One region of the Brachybacterium sp. NBEC-018 genome, then DNA from elsewhere that is predicted to be linked to it. Evidence: predicted binding sites of a transcription regulator. Region 1 holds the regulator's gene; each other region holds the start of a gene.

Region 1 (4,997 bases):
TCGACGCCTTCGACGGCCACGGGATCATCCCCGAGCACGACGTGGTCGTCTTCGACGAGGCCCACGACCTCACCTCCCGCGTCACCGGCGCCGTCACCGAGGTGCTCGTGCCCGGCATGGTGCGGGGGACCGTGCGCGACCTCCGGGGCCTGGGCATGGCCGCGACCGCGCTCGACGACGCCGGCGACGAGCTGCGCGAGGCCCTCGCGCTCGTCCCCGACGGGCGGGTGATCGGGGACCTCCCGGAGCGCCTCGCCGATGCGATCGAGCAGCTGCGGGTCCAGGCCCGCACCGCCCACACCGACGCCAAGGACGCGGGGGACGAGGGTGTGGTCGGCACGGCCGGCGCGCGCAAGGCCGTCCGCTCGAGCCTGCAGGAGATCATCGACGTCTGCGAGCGTCTCCTGGACCCGGCGGAGGACGACGTCGTCTCCGTCTCCCACTCGCCCGTCACCGGGCGCTCGAGCGTGCAGGTGGCGCCGCTGAGCGTCGCGCTCGCCATGCGCGGGGCGATCCTCGAGCACCGCACGGCCGTGCTCGCCTCCGCGACCCTCGCCCTGGGCGGCCGCTTCGAGCCGCCCGCGGGGGAGGTGGGGCTCGCGCGCGCGGCCCGCACCGCGGTGGACGAGGTCCCCTCCCGCGAGGACCACGGCGCCTGGGCGGGTCTCGACGTCGGAAGCCCGTTCGCCTACCGCCGCCAGGGCATCCTCTACACGGCCGCGCATCTGCCGCGGCCGGGCCGCGAGGGGCCGAGCATCGAGATGCTCGACCATCTGACGGAGCTCGTGGAGGCCTCGCACGGCGGTGCGCTGTGCCTGTTCTCCTCCCGCCGGGGCGCGGAGCTCGCCGCGGAGCACGTGCGCGCCCGGCTCGACCTCCCCATCGGTGTGCAGGGGGAGGACTCGATGGGCAATCTCGTGCGGGACTTCCGTGAGGACCCGGACACGAGCCTCTTCGGCACGCTCACCCTGTGGCAGGGCGTGGACGTCCCCGGGCAGGCCTGCCGCCTGGTGACGATCGACCGCATCCCGTTCCCGCGGCCGGACGATCCGCTGACGGCGGCGCGCCAGGAGCGCGTGGACCAGCGGGGGAGCAGCGGCTTCATGGCGGTCTCCGTGCAGCATGCGGCGCTGCTCATGGCGCAGGGCGCGGGCCGGCTCATCCGCACGCAGGAGGATCGCGGCATGGTCGCGGTGCTCGACCCGCGGCTGGCGACGGCCCGCTACGGGCAGGTGCTGCGGGCGGCGATGCCTCCGCTGTGGCCCACCCAGGACCCGCGCGTCGCCGTCGACGCGCTCCGGCGGCTCAGCGCCTCCTGAGCCGGGCGGTCCCAGGGCCCGGGGGCGTCAGGCCCTGGGCCGGGACGAGCCCGAGCCCGAGCCCGAGCCCCGGCAGGACATGGGCCCGGAACGACCCGGCCTGGCAGGACCTCAGACCGCGCGGAGGACGGCGACGACCTTGCCGAGGATCTCGGCGGCGTCGCCGAGGATCGGCGTGAAGGCCGGGTTGTGCGGCATGAGCCAGATGTGGCCGTCCCGCTGGGCGAACGTCTTGACGGTCGCCTCGCCGTCGATCATCGCGGCGACGATCTCGCCCTTCTCCGCCGTGGGCTGCGAGCGGACGACGACCCAGTCGCCGTCGCAGATCGCCGCGTCGATCATCGACTCGCCGACCACCTGCAGCAGGAAGAGGTCGCCGTCGCCGACGAGCCGCTCGGGCAGCGTGAAGACGTCCTCGACCTGCTCCTGCGCGGTGATGGGGACGCCTGCGGCGATCCGTCCCACGAGCGGAACGGGCACGGAGGGGCCGGCCATGACCTCGGAGGGATCTGCCTCCTGCTCGGGGGCGCCGTCCTCCCCGGGCATGACGACCTCCATCGCGCGCGGGCTGCGCGGGTCGCGGCGCAGGAATCCCTTGCGCTCGAGCACCTGGAGCTGGTGGGAGACCGAGGAGGACGAGGTGAGTCCCACGGCGTCGCCGATCTCCCGGATGGTGGGCGGGTAGCCGCGCGAGCGCAGCGACGCGGTGATGGTCTCCAGCACGAGCCGCTGGCGACGGGAGAGCGCGGCCGTGGACTCGGACGGCGACTCCTCGCGCAGGCGGCGGAGCGGCGCGGGTCGGGACGGGATGCTCGGCGACATCGGGCGGTCCTCCTGGCTTCGTCTGTCTGACCCTCGCGGTTCGGTGGTCGTGTCACCCAGGGTAGGTCGGCCGGGAGCGAACTCCAAACATGTGTTCGAGTTTTCTCTTGCGTGTCGCGAAGCTCTGCCCTAGAGTCGCACAGAGATTCGATCGAACAGGAGTTCGTAAGATGCACACTCGTCAGGCCACCGTCACCGCCCTTCCCCTGCGTGACGCCTCCGCCGTCGCCCGCCCTGCTCGTGCAGGTGTTCGACTGGAGGTCACCCGTCGGGGCCGCATGCTCGTCACCGCGATCGCCTTCCTCCTCGGGCTGGCCGTCGCCGCCCTCGCCCTGCTCGTCCTCGACGTCCCCTCCGCCCTCGCGGGTGACGGGGCCGACGGCGAGCGGACGGTCACCGTCGCCGCCGGCGACGACCTCTGGTCCTACGCCGATCTCTACGCCCCCGAGGGCATGAGCGACGCCGACTTCGTCACCGAGGTCCGCGCGCTCAACGAGCTCCCCACCCCGCGCCTCACGCAGGGCCAGGAGATCGTGCTGCCGGCCGCGGATCCCGCCGGGCGCTGATCCCCCGGGCCAGGTACCCTGGCCCGATGCACTGCCCGTACTGCCGCCATCCCGATTCGAGGGTCGTCGACTCGCGCACGTCCGACGACGGCGGCACGATCCGGCGCCGGCGCCAGTGCCCCCAGTGCTCCCGCCGGTTCTCCACCACGGAGACGGCCTCGCTCTCCGTGCTCAAGCGATCCGGGGTGAGCGAGCCCTTCAGCCGCGCGAAGGTCATCTCCGGCGTGCGCAAGGCCTGCCAGGGCCGTCCCGTCTCCGACGATCAGCTCGCCGTCCTCGCGCAACGCGTCGAGGAGGACATCCGCGGATCGGGCCAGGCGGAGATCGACGCCCACGGCGTCGGGCTCGCGATCCTGCAGCCGCTCCAGGAGCTGGACCTCGTGGCCTACCTCCGCTTCGCGAGCGTGTACCAGGGGTTCGAGTCCCTCGACGACTTCGAGGCGGCGATCCGTCGGCTTCGCGACGAAGGTCCGGCCTCGTCCTGAGACTCGTCCACCAGGTGGTGGATAGTGGTCAGGAGACTCCCAGGGTGTGCGTAAGATAGCCCCCGTGCGCTCGCGCGGCGCACATCTGATCGGCGGTCGTGGAGGGGAAGCCACGGCCGCCGATCTCTGTCCGTGGACCCGCCCCGAGCGGAGCCTCCCGCCCGCCCCGGGCCGCGGGACGCCGGGCACCGTGGGGGCACAGGGCGCAGGAGGCTCAGCCGCCGACGCCCTCCGGCAGGTCCCGGGCGTGCACCACGCCCAGATGGGTCGTGGGCCGGGTCATCGCGACATAGAGGTCCCCGGCGCCGTGCTGCTCCACGAGCTCCGCCGGCTCCACGACGACGACCGCGTCGAACTCGAGGCCCTTCGCGTCCTGAGCGCTCATCACCGCGATCTCGTCGTCGACACCGGAGGATCCCAGCCCGATCCGTCCCTGTCCGGACACCGCGCCGTGCTCCTGGAGCGCGCGGGCCACCTCGCCGATCCGCTCCGGGGCCGTGATCACCGCGGTCCGGCCGGTCCGGCCGTCGCGCCAGGACAGGACCGCCCGGGCGGCGCCCGCGGCGAGCTCGTCCGTTCCCACCCTGAGGATCTCCGGGTCGCTCGCGCCCTCGCGCACCGAGCTCACCGTCGTGACCGGCAGATCGTGCGCGGCCGCCATGGCGAGGGCCCGCTCCATGATCCGGGCCGGCGTGCGGTAGTTGACCGTGAGGTTCTCGACCTGGAGACGGTCCTGCACGTACGGGGAGAGCGCGGCGGACCACGAGGAGGTCCCGCCCGCGGAGGAGGTCTGCGCGACGTCGCCCACGACGGTGAACGACTTCGTCGGGCAGCGGCGCATGAGGGCGCGCCAGCTCATGGGGGAGTGCTCCTGCGCCTCGTCGACCACGACGTGGCCGTAGGTCCACGAGCGCTCGGAGGAGGCGCGCTCGGCGAGGGAGCGCCCGTCGCGGACCCGCGTGACCTGGTCGGCGAGGTCCTCAGCGCGCACGATCCCCGAGCTGTCCACGTTCTCGAGCACGCGCCGGGCGTACTCGACGTCCGCCGCACGCCGGGAGGCGGCCTCCTGGGCGCGGGCCTCGTCGGGCGCGGAGTCCTCCCCGAGGAGCTCGGCGACCTCGTCGAGCAGCGGCACGTCCTCGACGGTCCAGGGCTCGTCCTTGCCGCGCACGAGGAGATGCACGTGGTCGGCGAGAGAGCGCGGGGCGGCCTCCTGCAGGCGGTCGGGCCGCGAGAGCAGGATCCGCAGGAAGCCCTGCGGCGAGTAGGGGAGCCAGGCCAGGTTCAGCGCCCGGCGCACGTCGGGATCGCTCCGCAGATCGGAGAGGAGGTCGCCGCGGTCCTCGGGGACCACGGTGCGCCCCTCGGCGGCGAGCGCCTTCTCGTAGCGGGTGACGAGCCGGTTGAGCGCGGCGCGCACGAAGACCGCGCGCGCGGCGTTGTGGGGCTTGTGCCCCGAGCGTGCCTCGCGCCGGGCGCCGCGCACGTCGTCCCGGCTGAGCACGAGCTCGGTCCCGTCGATGCGCAGGCGCACGTCCTCCGCGGGGATGCGCTGGCGCTGCTTGACCGCACGGGAGAGCAGCTCGGCCATGTCGGCGTGGCCCTTGATGCGGGCGACGGGGTCCGGATCGTGCAGCGTCGTCTCGACGCCGGGGTACAGGGTCCCCGGCGTGGTCATCACGACGCCGGACTCGCCGAGGCTCGGCAGCACGCGCTCGATGTAGCGGAGGAACCCCTGGGTGGGGGCCATGATCAGCACGCCCGTGTGCTCGAGACGGCGGCGGTGGGTGTAGAGCAGGTAGGCC
Region 2 (4,997 bases), 940 kb from region 1:
GGCGCCGTCGTACTCGCCGATCGCCTCGTCGAGGTCGGCGTCGGCGAGCGTGCCGAGGTACCCGTGGAGCGCGTCGGCGGTGGCGAGCACGTAGTCGACGAGGACGTCGCCGTCCTCGACGACGATCGCGCGGGCCTCCCCCTCGCTGTGCCCGTAGCCGACGGCGCGGCCGGCCTCCCCGAGGCCGAGCTTCTCGCCGAAGCCCTGGGCGGTCCAGACCTCGGGCTGCCCCGAGAGGTGGGCGAGCTGCACGTCGATCTCGCGGCCGGTGTGCCAGAGCAGCCAGGCGAGGGAGTTCGGGTGGCCGGCGGGGTGGGCGTTGAGCACGGCGGGGTCGAGCTGCCCGCGCAGCGCCTCGGCGGCGTCACGGGGGCGGGAGGCGAGGTCGAGCAGGATGCGGCGGGCGAGGGTTCCGGAGCTGCGCGTCATGATGACGACGCTACTCCGCGGGTGGGACCGTCGGGCGGCCAGGTTCGACCCGGTCGGGGTCAGTCGGGGGCGATGACGCCGGCGGACTCCTCGGGGTGGCGCTGGAGCCAGCTCTCGATGAAGGGGCACACGATGATGATCCGGAGGCCGGCGGAGCGGGACTCGCGAAGGGCAGTGCGGGCGAGCACGGACGCCACTCCCCCGCCGCGCTGGGCGGGGTCGGTGACGGTGTGGAGCAGCTCGATGCGGCCGCGCCGCCGCTCGTAGGTGGTGATGCCGACGACCTCGCCGTCGCGCACCGCCTCGAAGCGGCGTGCCCGGGTGTTGTCCCGCACCTGCACGCGACCGGGCGGGCCGGGCGGCGGGCGCTCGGTGGTGGGCCGGTTGTCGGGGTCGTAGGAGGTGTCTGCCTCGGCGGTCATGGCCGTCTCCTCGGGCCGGGCTCCCTACGCTACGGCAGTTCGGCGCGCCATGGCAGGGCGGAGCGGGGTCGGAACGGCGGCAGAGTCAGAACGGCGGCGGGACGTCGAAGGGATCGGGCGGCGGCGGTGGCAGCGGGGGAAGCGGTGGCGGGGGCGGCGGGTCGATCCCGGCGGGCCCCTGCCAGTCCTCGTAGTACTCGACGAGCTGGGCGCTGCGCCGGAGCAGGTACTCCTCGTGGAGCTCGTCCTCCACGGACCTGGCGAAGAACCCTGCCGCCTCGAGCTCCCGCTCGAGGGCGGCGTCCCGCTTCGCCTGGAGCCCCGCCTGGTAGCGGTCCCAGGCCGTGCGGAAGTCCGCGGCGAGGACCTGCGTCACGAGGTCACGCTGCGCCTCGACCTCCGTGGAGGTCAGCTCCCCCACCGTCCACCTCGTGCTGCCGGTGTCGGTGCGCTCCGGGTCGAGCGCCCTGCTGGTCTTCAACCGGTGATGGGTGCGGCACAGCCGATGCAGGTTCTCCGGACTCGTGGGCCCGCCCCTGTCCGGACGAAGGTGGTCGAATTCCTGGATATGGTCCGTTTCCCCGATATCCACGACCTGTCGCGAACAGCCGGGGGTCGCACATATCGGGTCGACGATCTTGAGATATTCCACCATCGCCGTGGACGGTCGGTACGTCGTCGCCGCGACGGGGAGGAATTCCCCGGTGACCGGGTCCGTCAGCACGCGATGCCAGGCGGTCGCGTTCGCGGCGAGGTCGCGGGCCATGGCCGGCGGGATCGGCACCGTCCCGTCCAGCATCCCCGGTGCGTCCGTCACCCCGAGGAGGGACAGGACCGGGACGACGAGATTCATCCGCACCGCGGCGGCGGGGACGGGCACGCCGTCGGTCCCGATCTCGGAGCGGGTCAGGAGGACGTAGCGGATCGCGCCGAGGTGCATCGGGGCCCCGGTGCGGGCGACGTCGCCGTGGACGTCCCAGGGGATCGGCGCCCCCGCCTCGCCGGCTCCGATGCGGGCGAGCGCGTGGCGCTGCGCATCCTGGACGGAGTGCGCGGCGCGGTCGAGGCGCTTGGCGAGGTCGAGGATCTCCGGGGCCGGACCGGTCACGGTCAGCTGCGCGGTGCCGTCGTCCTGCCCGGGGAGGACGAGCTCGACGTCCCGCTTGGACTCGGCGGTGCCGCCCGCCGCGGCGGCCGTGTCGATCCAGGCGACGAGCTGACGCAGCAGGGTCCAGAACCTGTCCGCCGGCAGCGTCTCGAGCTGCCAGGAGGAGACCTGCTCGTCGACGAAGGTGCGCTGAGCAGCGGTGAGACCGCGGACGGAGCGGAGCAGATGGTCGCACCATTCCGGGGGCAGGGCGCCGGACCCGACCCGGGCGAGGCAGCGCGGGAGCTCGGCGACGGCCATGCGCGCATCACGGAGCCGGCCGGCGGCGCGGCCGAGCTTGGCGCGCAGCACCACTCCGACCGCGACGGCGTTCAGGTCGCCGTCGTCCCCGGCGTCCTCCACCCAGAGCTCGGCGAGGTCCGTCAGCTCCGCGACGTAGGCGGCCGCCTGGACCTCGCGGCGCCGGCGCAGGATCCGCTGCAGCGCCGCCGACTCGGGCGAGCCCTCCTCGACCTCCGCACGGGCATCGAGGTTCTCCTCCGTGACACCGCTGCGCCCTCGCACGGAGCCCCGCAGACGGCGTGGGAGGGAGCGAGCGTCCAGGGCGACGGGATGCGATGCGGGAACGGGAGCAGGGGCCTGCTCGGAGACAGCCTGGACCGGAGCCGACATCGCACACCTCCCCGCGCTCATCGCGGCCGGAGATCCCCGTGAATCCCCTTCACGCCGCTCCCCTCATTTTAGAACTCCTGATCGACGAAAGCGAGCACCTCGCGGAAATCGATCAAAATTGTGGATAACTTCGACTGAGGAGGAAAGGCGGCGGGCACGGGCCGCGGGCCGCGGGATCCCGCAGGGAGCTGGGTGGCGGCAGGAGGAGGGGGCGACAGAGGGAGGCGGCGCCCTGCGGCGAGCCGGGCGACGGCGGGACTCAGGCCTCCGCGGAGAGCCGGGCGACGAGGGCGTCGATCCGCTCGAGGTCGTCGGCCTCGGCGTCCTGGTTGCGCCACTGCGCCTGGGCCTGCAGCGCGGCGGCGAGCGCCGCCTCCCGCTCCCCGCGACGCTCGAGCAGCAGCGCATGCTGCTCGTCGAGGTAGGCGCGCCAGTACAGCGCCCGCTCCTCATGACCGCCCGGGGCGAGGCCGATCACCTCGCGGGCGCCGTCGAGCAGCTCAGGCAGCTCCTCGGCATCGGGCTCGGCCGCGGCGACCGCCACGAGCTCCCCCACCCGCGCATCGACCCGGTGGTCCCACAGCAGAGCCGAGGGCAGCAGGAGGCGTCCGCCGTCGGGCCGGGTGCGGCGCTCGATCGCGCGGGCGGCGGCACGGGCGGTCGGGGTCTCGCCGAGGTCCATCGCGCGGCGCAGCACGAGCGCGAGCGCCTCGAGCTCGATCCGCAGGAACGGCCCGCGCCGCGGGGCGGGGGTCGCGAGGTCGTCGCTCAGCCAGCGGGCGTCCGCCGCGACCCGGCGCAGCTGGAGCAGGGAGCCGCGCAGGTCACCCTCGCGCTCGTACAGCGTCGCGAGCAGGCGCGCGGCCTCGAGATCGGTCGACCGGTCGCGATGCTCGCGCGCGATCCGACGCACCTCCTCGAGCGCCTCGCGGGCCTCGTCGGCCCGGCCCACCCGGATCCGCTGGCCGGCGACCGCGAGCAGCGGGCCCGTGCGCAGCTCGTCCCGCCGGAGCGAGCGCTGGAGGGAGGCCAGGCGGCCCGCCGCGAAGGAGGCGTCCCGCTCGAGGCCGGCCGCGGTGAGCGCCTCGAGCAGGTCCGTCACGAGGCCCACGCGCAGCGGGGCGTCCTCGACGCGGCGCATGACGCCGAGCGCATCGAGGGCATGGCGCACCGCGGCGAGCGGGTGCGAGGCGCGCAGGGTGCGGGCGAGGACGGCATGGGCGGCGATGCGCACCCGGTGCGGATCGGCCCGGCGCGAGGCCTCCGCCTCGGGGTCGGCGTCCACCTCCTCGAGCAGCTCGAGGGCGTCGAGCGCCGCCGTCGTCGCGGAATCCGTGAGACCCGCGGCCTCGAGCGCCTGGGCGAGCCGCAGGCGCAGCAGCGGCTCCGGCGCGCCGAGCAGGTCCGCGCGCGCGGCGGGCAGGGCGTCGAGGGCCGCGCGGAGGACGCGGATCCGCCGACGGGGGTCCGTCGCGGTCGCGGCGGGGCCCGCGGGGCCCGCGAGATCCGCGGACGCGGGGCCGACGGCGCCGCGGGCACGGCGATGCGGGACGTCGAGCTCGCGGACCACGGCGAGCAGCTCCGGGGTGACGGTCGCCGGGGCGGCGCGACGCCGGCCGGCGCGGGAGCCGTCGGACAGGGAACCCCCGGACCGTGCGCCGCCGTCGGCCGGCTCCCGCAGCACACCCCGCTCGAGGAGGACCTGTGCGGTCGCCGCGGCCTGGGCCGCGTATCCCGCACGGCGCTGCGCGCGCAGCAGGTCGCCGACGGCTGCGGCGACCTCCTCGTCCGTGCCCACGCGCGCGAGCGCCGCGAGACGGGCCGAGGCGAGCACGGCATGGTCCGCCGCAGGTGAGGACGAGCCGCCGTCCGGGAGCGGCGTCGCGGCGAGGGCCACCGCCTCGCGATAGCGCTCCGCATGCGTGAGATCGCTCACACGCTGGGCGAGCTCGAGCGGCGTGCGCGGGGCGGGCAGCGGGAGCTCCGGTGGCCGCAGCGCGACCCGCAGCTCCTCGGGATCGGGGAGGCCGACCTGGTCGTCGCGGCCGCCGGTCTCCGGGAGGGAGGAGGCACCGGGGACGATCACGCGACGAACCTACCAACGAACCCTTCGGACATCTTGGGGAGACCGGGGCCACCCCGGAACGCCCCTCACCGGGCGCGACGCCGAACCTCCGGAGCCGTAGGATGGACGCGGTGCCCAGGGTCCCCCGGGACTCGTCCGGTCACCGTCGGCAGGCATGGTGAGGAGCCCCTTTCGTGACGATCAGCGCGGGCGCGACGATCCGACCTGTCACGGACCCCGCACGCGGGCTCCGCGACGGGCACCTCCACCTCGACGACAGCATCGACCGCGTGGTCGTGAC
Region 3 (4,997 bases), 330 kb from region 1:
TCGATGAGCAGGATCGTCGTGTCGCCCTCGGCGATCCGGGATCCCGCGTTCGCGTCGATGTCGTGGAGCGTCGCCGCGTCCAGCAGCTCCGTCGCGGCGGGCCGCACGGGGCTCAGCGAGATCGCGTTGACCCCGGCCGCGGCGGCGGTCGTCGACGGGAAGCGGGCGAGCAGGGTGCGGCGCGCGACGGGCAGCGGGCGGATCCGCACCGTCGCGGCGGTGACCACGGCGAGCGTGCCCTCGGAGCCGATGAGCAGCTGCGTGAGGTCCAGGCCCGTGACGCCCTTGATCGAGCGGTGGCCGGTGCGCAGGAGCGTGCCGTCGGCCAGGACCGCCTCGAGGGCGAGCACCGACTCGCGGGTCACGCCGTACTTCGCGCAGTGCAGCCCTCCCGCGTTGGTGGCGATGTTGCCGCCGATGCTCGAGAGTCGCGCGCTCGCCGGGTCCGGAGCGTAGAAGAAGCCGTGCGGGGCCAGCGCGGCGGAGAGGTCCGCGGTGATGACGCCCGCCTCGACCACGGCGACCTCGTCGAGCGGGTCGATCTCGCGGATCGCGGTGAGCCGCTCGAGGCCCAGCACGATCGCGCCGTGCGAGGGGACGGCGCCGCCGGAGAGGCCGGAGCCGGAGCCGCGCGGCACGACGACGGTGCTCGTCTCGTGCGCGGCGCGCAGGGTCGCCTGGACCCCCGCGGTGTCGCGGGGAAGGACGAGCAGGAACTCGGTGCCGGCCTCGGCGCGGACGGCCGTGTCCCCCGCGTAGCGCTCCTCGGGCTCCGTGACCACGGCGTCCTCGCCGATCTCGGCGCGCAGCCGGGCGGCGAGGTCGGTGAGATGCGGGTTCAGCCCGGTGGTCGCGGTGGTCGTCACGCTGGCTCCTGGAGGTCGGAAGTGATCGTCGTCCATGGTGGGGGCGGTGGAGGCATAAGAGCAAACGATGACCAACATAAGCGTTCATGTCGCGTCATCGAGGGGCGGGGGTCGGCGGGCCGACGCGCAGGCGTGGCGGGCGCGACCCGCGGATCGACGGGGTCGGGGTGGCGCCGAGGGGGAGGGGTCGGCGGTGATGGCGAGACCGGCGGGTCGATGTCGACGTGGCTCGGCGATGGGGTCGGCGGCGGGGTCGGCGGCGAGGTCGCCGGTGGAGTCGCCGGGGGCGTCATCGGGGGCGCCGCGGGAATGCCTCGAACGCCCAGGGGGGGGAGGTCATATGTCACCGGGAGCCGATGAGAGCCTTTCCTCAACAATGGCCAATTATCCACATTAACGGCATGTGCATTGAACGGTGGAGGTGAGGGGTGTAGGGGGGGTGCTGGGGCGGGCCGGGGCGCGATGGTGCTGCGGTGGAGGACGGGAGTCGTCACCGTCGCTGCCGGTCACACGACGATCTGCGTAGCGCGGCCGGCCTCGATGCTGCTGTCGTCGACGGCCCCGGGGGCACTGTCGCACTCGGTGCCGCCCGCCGACGTCGCGGATCGTTCCTCCCCCGAGGGTGGTTGTCCACATTCTCGAGTTCGTGATCGAGAATGCTGGCCATCGGCGAACAGGTGTTCTAAAATGAGGGGAGTGGGGGCGAGGTGAGTTTCCTCGTTCTCGCTGATTCCGTGCAGTGCGCGAGAGCGCCGGGCAGATGCTTCTGGGAGGGGTGGTGGGTGATGACGGTGACGCGACCGCACGGCACGGCGCCGTCCGATGGCGAGCGGCCCGATCGCGCCGCGCTCTCCCACCGGTTCCGTCGGCCGCCCCGTGGGCGCAGTCACGTGACCGCCGAGAACCTCGCGGCGAAGGGGGATCTCGAGGAGGACTCCGCGGAGGCCGTCGTCCTGCGACGCGTCCTCGAGCGGCGCCGCACCGTGCACGCCCACCTCTACATCGAGGAGCTCCGTGACCTCGCCTCCCTGTGGGACGGCGCCTCCGGGGACGACGGCGGCAACGGGATCGCCGCCGGGCTGGTGCTGCGGTCCCGGATCGGCCGCGCCACCCGTCGGCTCCACTACGCCTACATCGGGGTCACCGATCTGCCCGCGTGCCTCGCCCGGGTCGAGTCGGGGGACCTTCCCACGGAATGGTTCGACCAGCTCGTCCGCGCCGTGCGCGACCTTCCGGGAGCCGAGCGCCGTCAGGTCGACGAGACCGTCGCGGGGTGGCGGGTCGAGTCGCTGTCCCCGGATCGTTTCCGGACCCTCGTGAAGCACCTCGTGACCTGGCTCGACCCTGAGGTCGGCGCCGGAGGGGACCCCGCATCGAGGCGGGACGTCTTCCTCGAGCACGCGCCGGCACCGGACGGGACCGCGTTCCTCACCATCGTCGGCCCGATCCCGGAGATCCTCGACCTCAGCACGCGCCTGGACCAGGCCGCCCGCTCGGTGCAGGATGCGCAGCGGCACGCCCTCGAGCGGATCGCCGCCGGTGGCCAGGACCGGCAGATCCCCTGGGACCGGGACGGGGAGGTCGCCGCGAGCGGGCGGCCGATGTCGCTGCGGGCACTCCGCTACGTGCTGCTCACGCGCAGCCCGATCGCGACCGACGGGGTCGAGGTCCCGTCGATGCCGCTGCGGATGAACCTCACCGTCCCCGTCCTCTCCCTGCTCGGCATGTCGGACGCCCCCGCGACGCTCGAGGGCGTGCATCCGATCCCGATCGACATGGCCCGCACGCTCTGTGCGCGGGCGACGGTGTGGCATCGCGTCCTGACCCACCCGGTCACCGGGGAGTTCCTGCCGGTCGCGGCCCGGCAGTATCGGCCCAGCGCGGCGATGATCGAGCACCTGAGGCTGATCGACCCCCTGTGCGCGGTGCCGGGCTGCGATCGCACCGTGCTCCACGTGGGGGAGTGGGACCACATCGAGGAGTTCGACCATCTCGATCCCGCCGCGGGCGGGCCCACCTCGCCGGAGAACCTCCACGGGCTCTGTCGGAGCCACCACCGGATGAAGACGGACGGAGCGCTGGACCCCCAGCGCTCCCCGGACGGCGCCTCCACGCGGTGGGCTGCCGGCGGCATCGACTGGGTGGACGTCCAGAAGAACTCCGACCTCGTCACCAGCGTCCTCGCCGCGACGTACCAACGGGTCTGGGACCGGTTCCAGGAGAGGATCCGCGTCGCCGAGGCGATCACCGCGGGCCGGAACGGTCCACCGGGCGATGCCTTCCCCGGCGATGAACCTCCACCATCATCGGAACCCGACCCGCCGTTCTGAGTCGCTGCCCCGCGCCCCGGGGGCAGTGCGGCTCAGTACCCCGGCGGGCGGTAGCCGGCCGCGGCGTACTGCGCCGCCAGCCGCTCGTTGTGCCGCGAGGCGGCCATGCATCCCCAGATCATGCTCGTGATCCACGCCGCGACCCCGATGAGCGGGACGAAGGCGAAGAGTGCGGCGCCGAAACCCAGTGTCAGCACCGAGAGGATGCCGATCACGACGACCGCGAGCACGATCGCGCCGAGCGTCACGCCCAGCAGGATCAGCGCGCCCGAGGTCGTCGCGTAGAACATGCCCAGAACCCCGAAGAAGAAGGTGAGCACGAAGGTCACGACCACGCTCTTCGGCGCCGGCATCATCATCACCGGGGGAGGGCCGTAGGCGGCCGGCGCGGCATAGGGCTGGACCTGTCCCGGGTGCAGCGGCGCGTGCTGAGGATGGCCGGCCTGCTGCTGCGGCATGCCGTAGGGCTGTGCGACCGGCACGAGCTCGCCCTGCACGACGGGTCCCTGCGGCCGGTGCTCGCGCCGCGGATCAGGCGCGATGGGTGAGGTGGTCATGGAATCCCCCTGATGCTCGTCGCTCGGCCGAGATCCCCGCTCGGCGTCCCGGTCATCGTAGGGGACGCGACCGTCACGCCTGCGGGGGCCGCAGCGCCGTCTCGTCGTCCCCGTGGATCGGGACGTGCGCCTCGGGGATGTCCTCGTAGCTCGCGGGATCGGAGATCGGCTCGAGGTGCGTGAGCACGCGCAGCGACGGCAGAGCCGTCATGAGCTCCGTCTCGAGCTCCTCGATGTAGTCGTGGCCCTGCTTGACCGTCCACTCGTCCGGCACGAGCACGTGCACGTTCATGTAGCGCTCCTGGCCCGCCTCGCGGGTCTGCAGGCCGTGGAAGGTGACCGTGCCGTCGGTGCGACGTCGGAGGATCTCGGTGATGACCTCGTTCTCCTCCTCCGGCAGCGCCTTGTCGAGGAGCCCCGAGACGGACTCCGAGATCAGGCCGACGCCGGTGACGATGATGTTCACGCCCACGAGGAACGCGACGACCGGGTCCAGCCGGTCCCAGCCGGTGATCACCACGAGCGCGACGCCCACGAGCACGCCCGCGCTGGTGACGACGTCGGTCATGAGGTGCTTGCCGTCCGCCCGCAGGGTGATCGAGCGGTGCGTGCGGCCCGCGCGCAGCAGCACCAGGGCGACGCCTCCGTTGACGAGGCTCGCGACGACGCTGATCGCGAGGCCCCAGCCGACGTTCTCGATCGGCCGCGGGTGGATGAAGCGCTCGACGGAGCTCACGAGGATCACGGCCGCCGCCACGAAGATCATGACCCCTTCGACCGCGGCCGAGAAGTACTCGGCCTTCGCGCGGCCGTAGAGGAAGCGCTCCGTCGCCGGACGGATCGCGACCCGCAGGGCGATCAGCGCGACGACGGCGGCGACGAGGTTGACGACCGACTCGGCGGCGTCGGAGAGCAGGCCGACGGAGCCCGTCATGACCCAGGCGCCGGCCTTGAGGGAGATCGTGAGGATCGCGGCGGCGATCGACAGCCACGCGAACCTCGTGAGGTCCACGCGCTCCGGGGCGGGACGGGTGGTGGCGGTCATCGGCGCTCCTTGCGCGGGGGATCGGGGGCGAGCGAGCCGTCGGGGGCGATGTGCTCGAAGATCTGCTCCACGAGCTCCACCACGTGCGGATCGTCCACCGTGTAGTAGCTGTGCCGGCCCTCGCGGGTCGCGGAGACGATGCCGGTGAGCCGGAGCTTGCGCAGGTGCTGGCTCGTGGTGGGCAGGCTCAGGCCCACCT

What was found. Region 1 encodes LexA, which represses DNA repair genes until DNA is damaged. Its sites were predicted from a motif close to TCGAACANNTGTTCGA; they were not measured.
Region 2: a site for LexA is predicted at 2,701-2,716, ahead of NLU66_RS01475 (HNH endonuclease signature motif containing protein). Genes of this name have one in related genera too.
Region 3: a site for LexA is predicted at 1,536-1,551, ahead of NLU66_RS16300 (HNH endonuclease signature motif containing protein). Genes of this name have one in related genera too.

Annotation. Positions count from the first base shown of each region.
Region 1 is NZ_CP100650.1:3,246,702-3,251,698, reverse strand. It holds gene NLU66_RS14755 (ATP-dependent DNA helicase) at 1-1,319, shown strand, start outside; gene lexA (transcriptional repressor LexA) at 1,431-2,141, opposite strand; gene NLU66_RS14745 (peptidoglycan-binding protein LysM) at 2,420-2,707, shown strand; gene nrdR (transcriptional regulator NrdR) at 2,734-3,192, shown strand; gene NLU66_RS14735 (HelD family protein) at 3,407-4,997, opposite strand, start outside.
Region 2 is NZ_CP100650.1:322,037-327,033, forward strand. It holds gene NLU66_RS01465 (DinB family protein) at 1-429, opposite strand, end outside; gene NLU66_RS01470 (GNAT family N-acetyltransferase) at 489-851, opposite strand; gene NLU66_RS01475 (HNH endonuclease signature motif containing protein) at 937-2,523, opposite strand; gene NLU66_RS01480 (hypothetical protein) at 2,891-4,717, opposite strand; gene NLU66_RS01485 (hypothetical protein) at 4,891-4,997, shown strand, end outside.
Region 3 is NZ_CP100650.1:3,581,402-3,586,398, reverse strand. It holds gene NLU66_RS16305 (FAD-binding oxidoreductase) at 1-866, opposite strand, end outside; gene NLU66_RS16300 (HNH endonuclease signature motif containing protein) at 1,757-3,196, shown strand; gene NLU66_RS16295 (hypothetical protein) at 3,229-3,753, opposite strand; gene NLU66_RS16290 (cation diffusion facilitator family transporter) at 3,827-4,798, opposite strand; gene NLU66_RS16285 (ArsR/SmtB family transcription factor) at 4,795-4,997, opposite strand, start outside.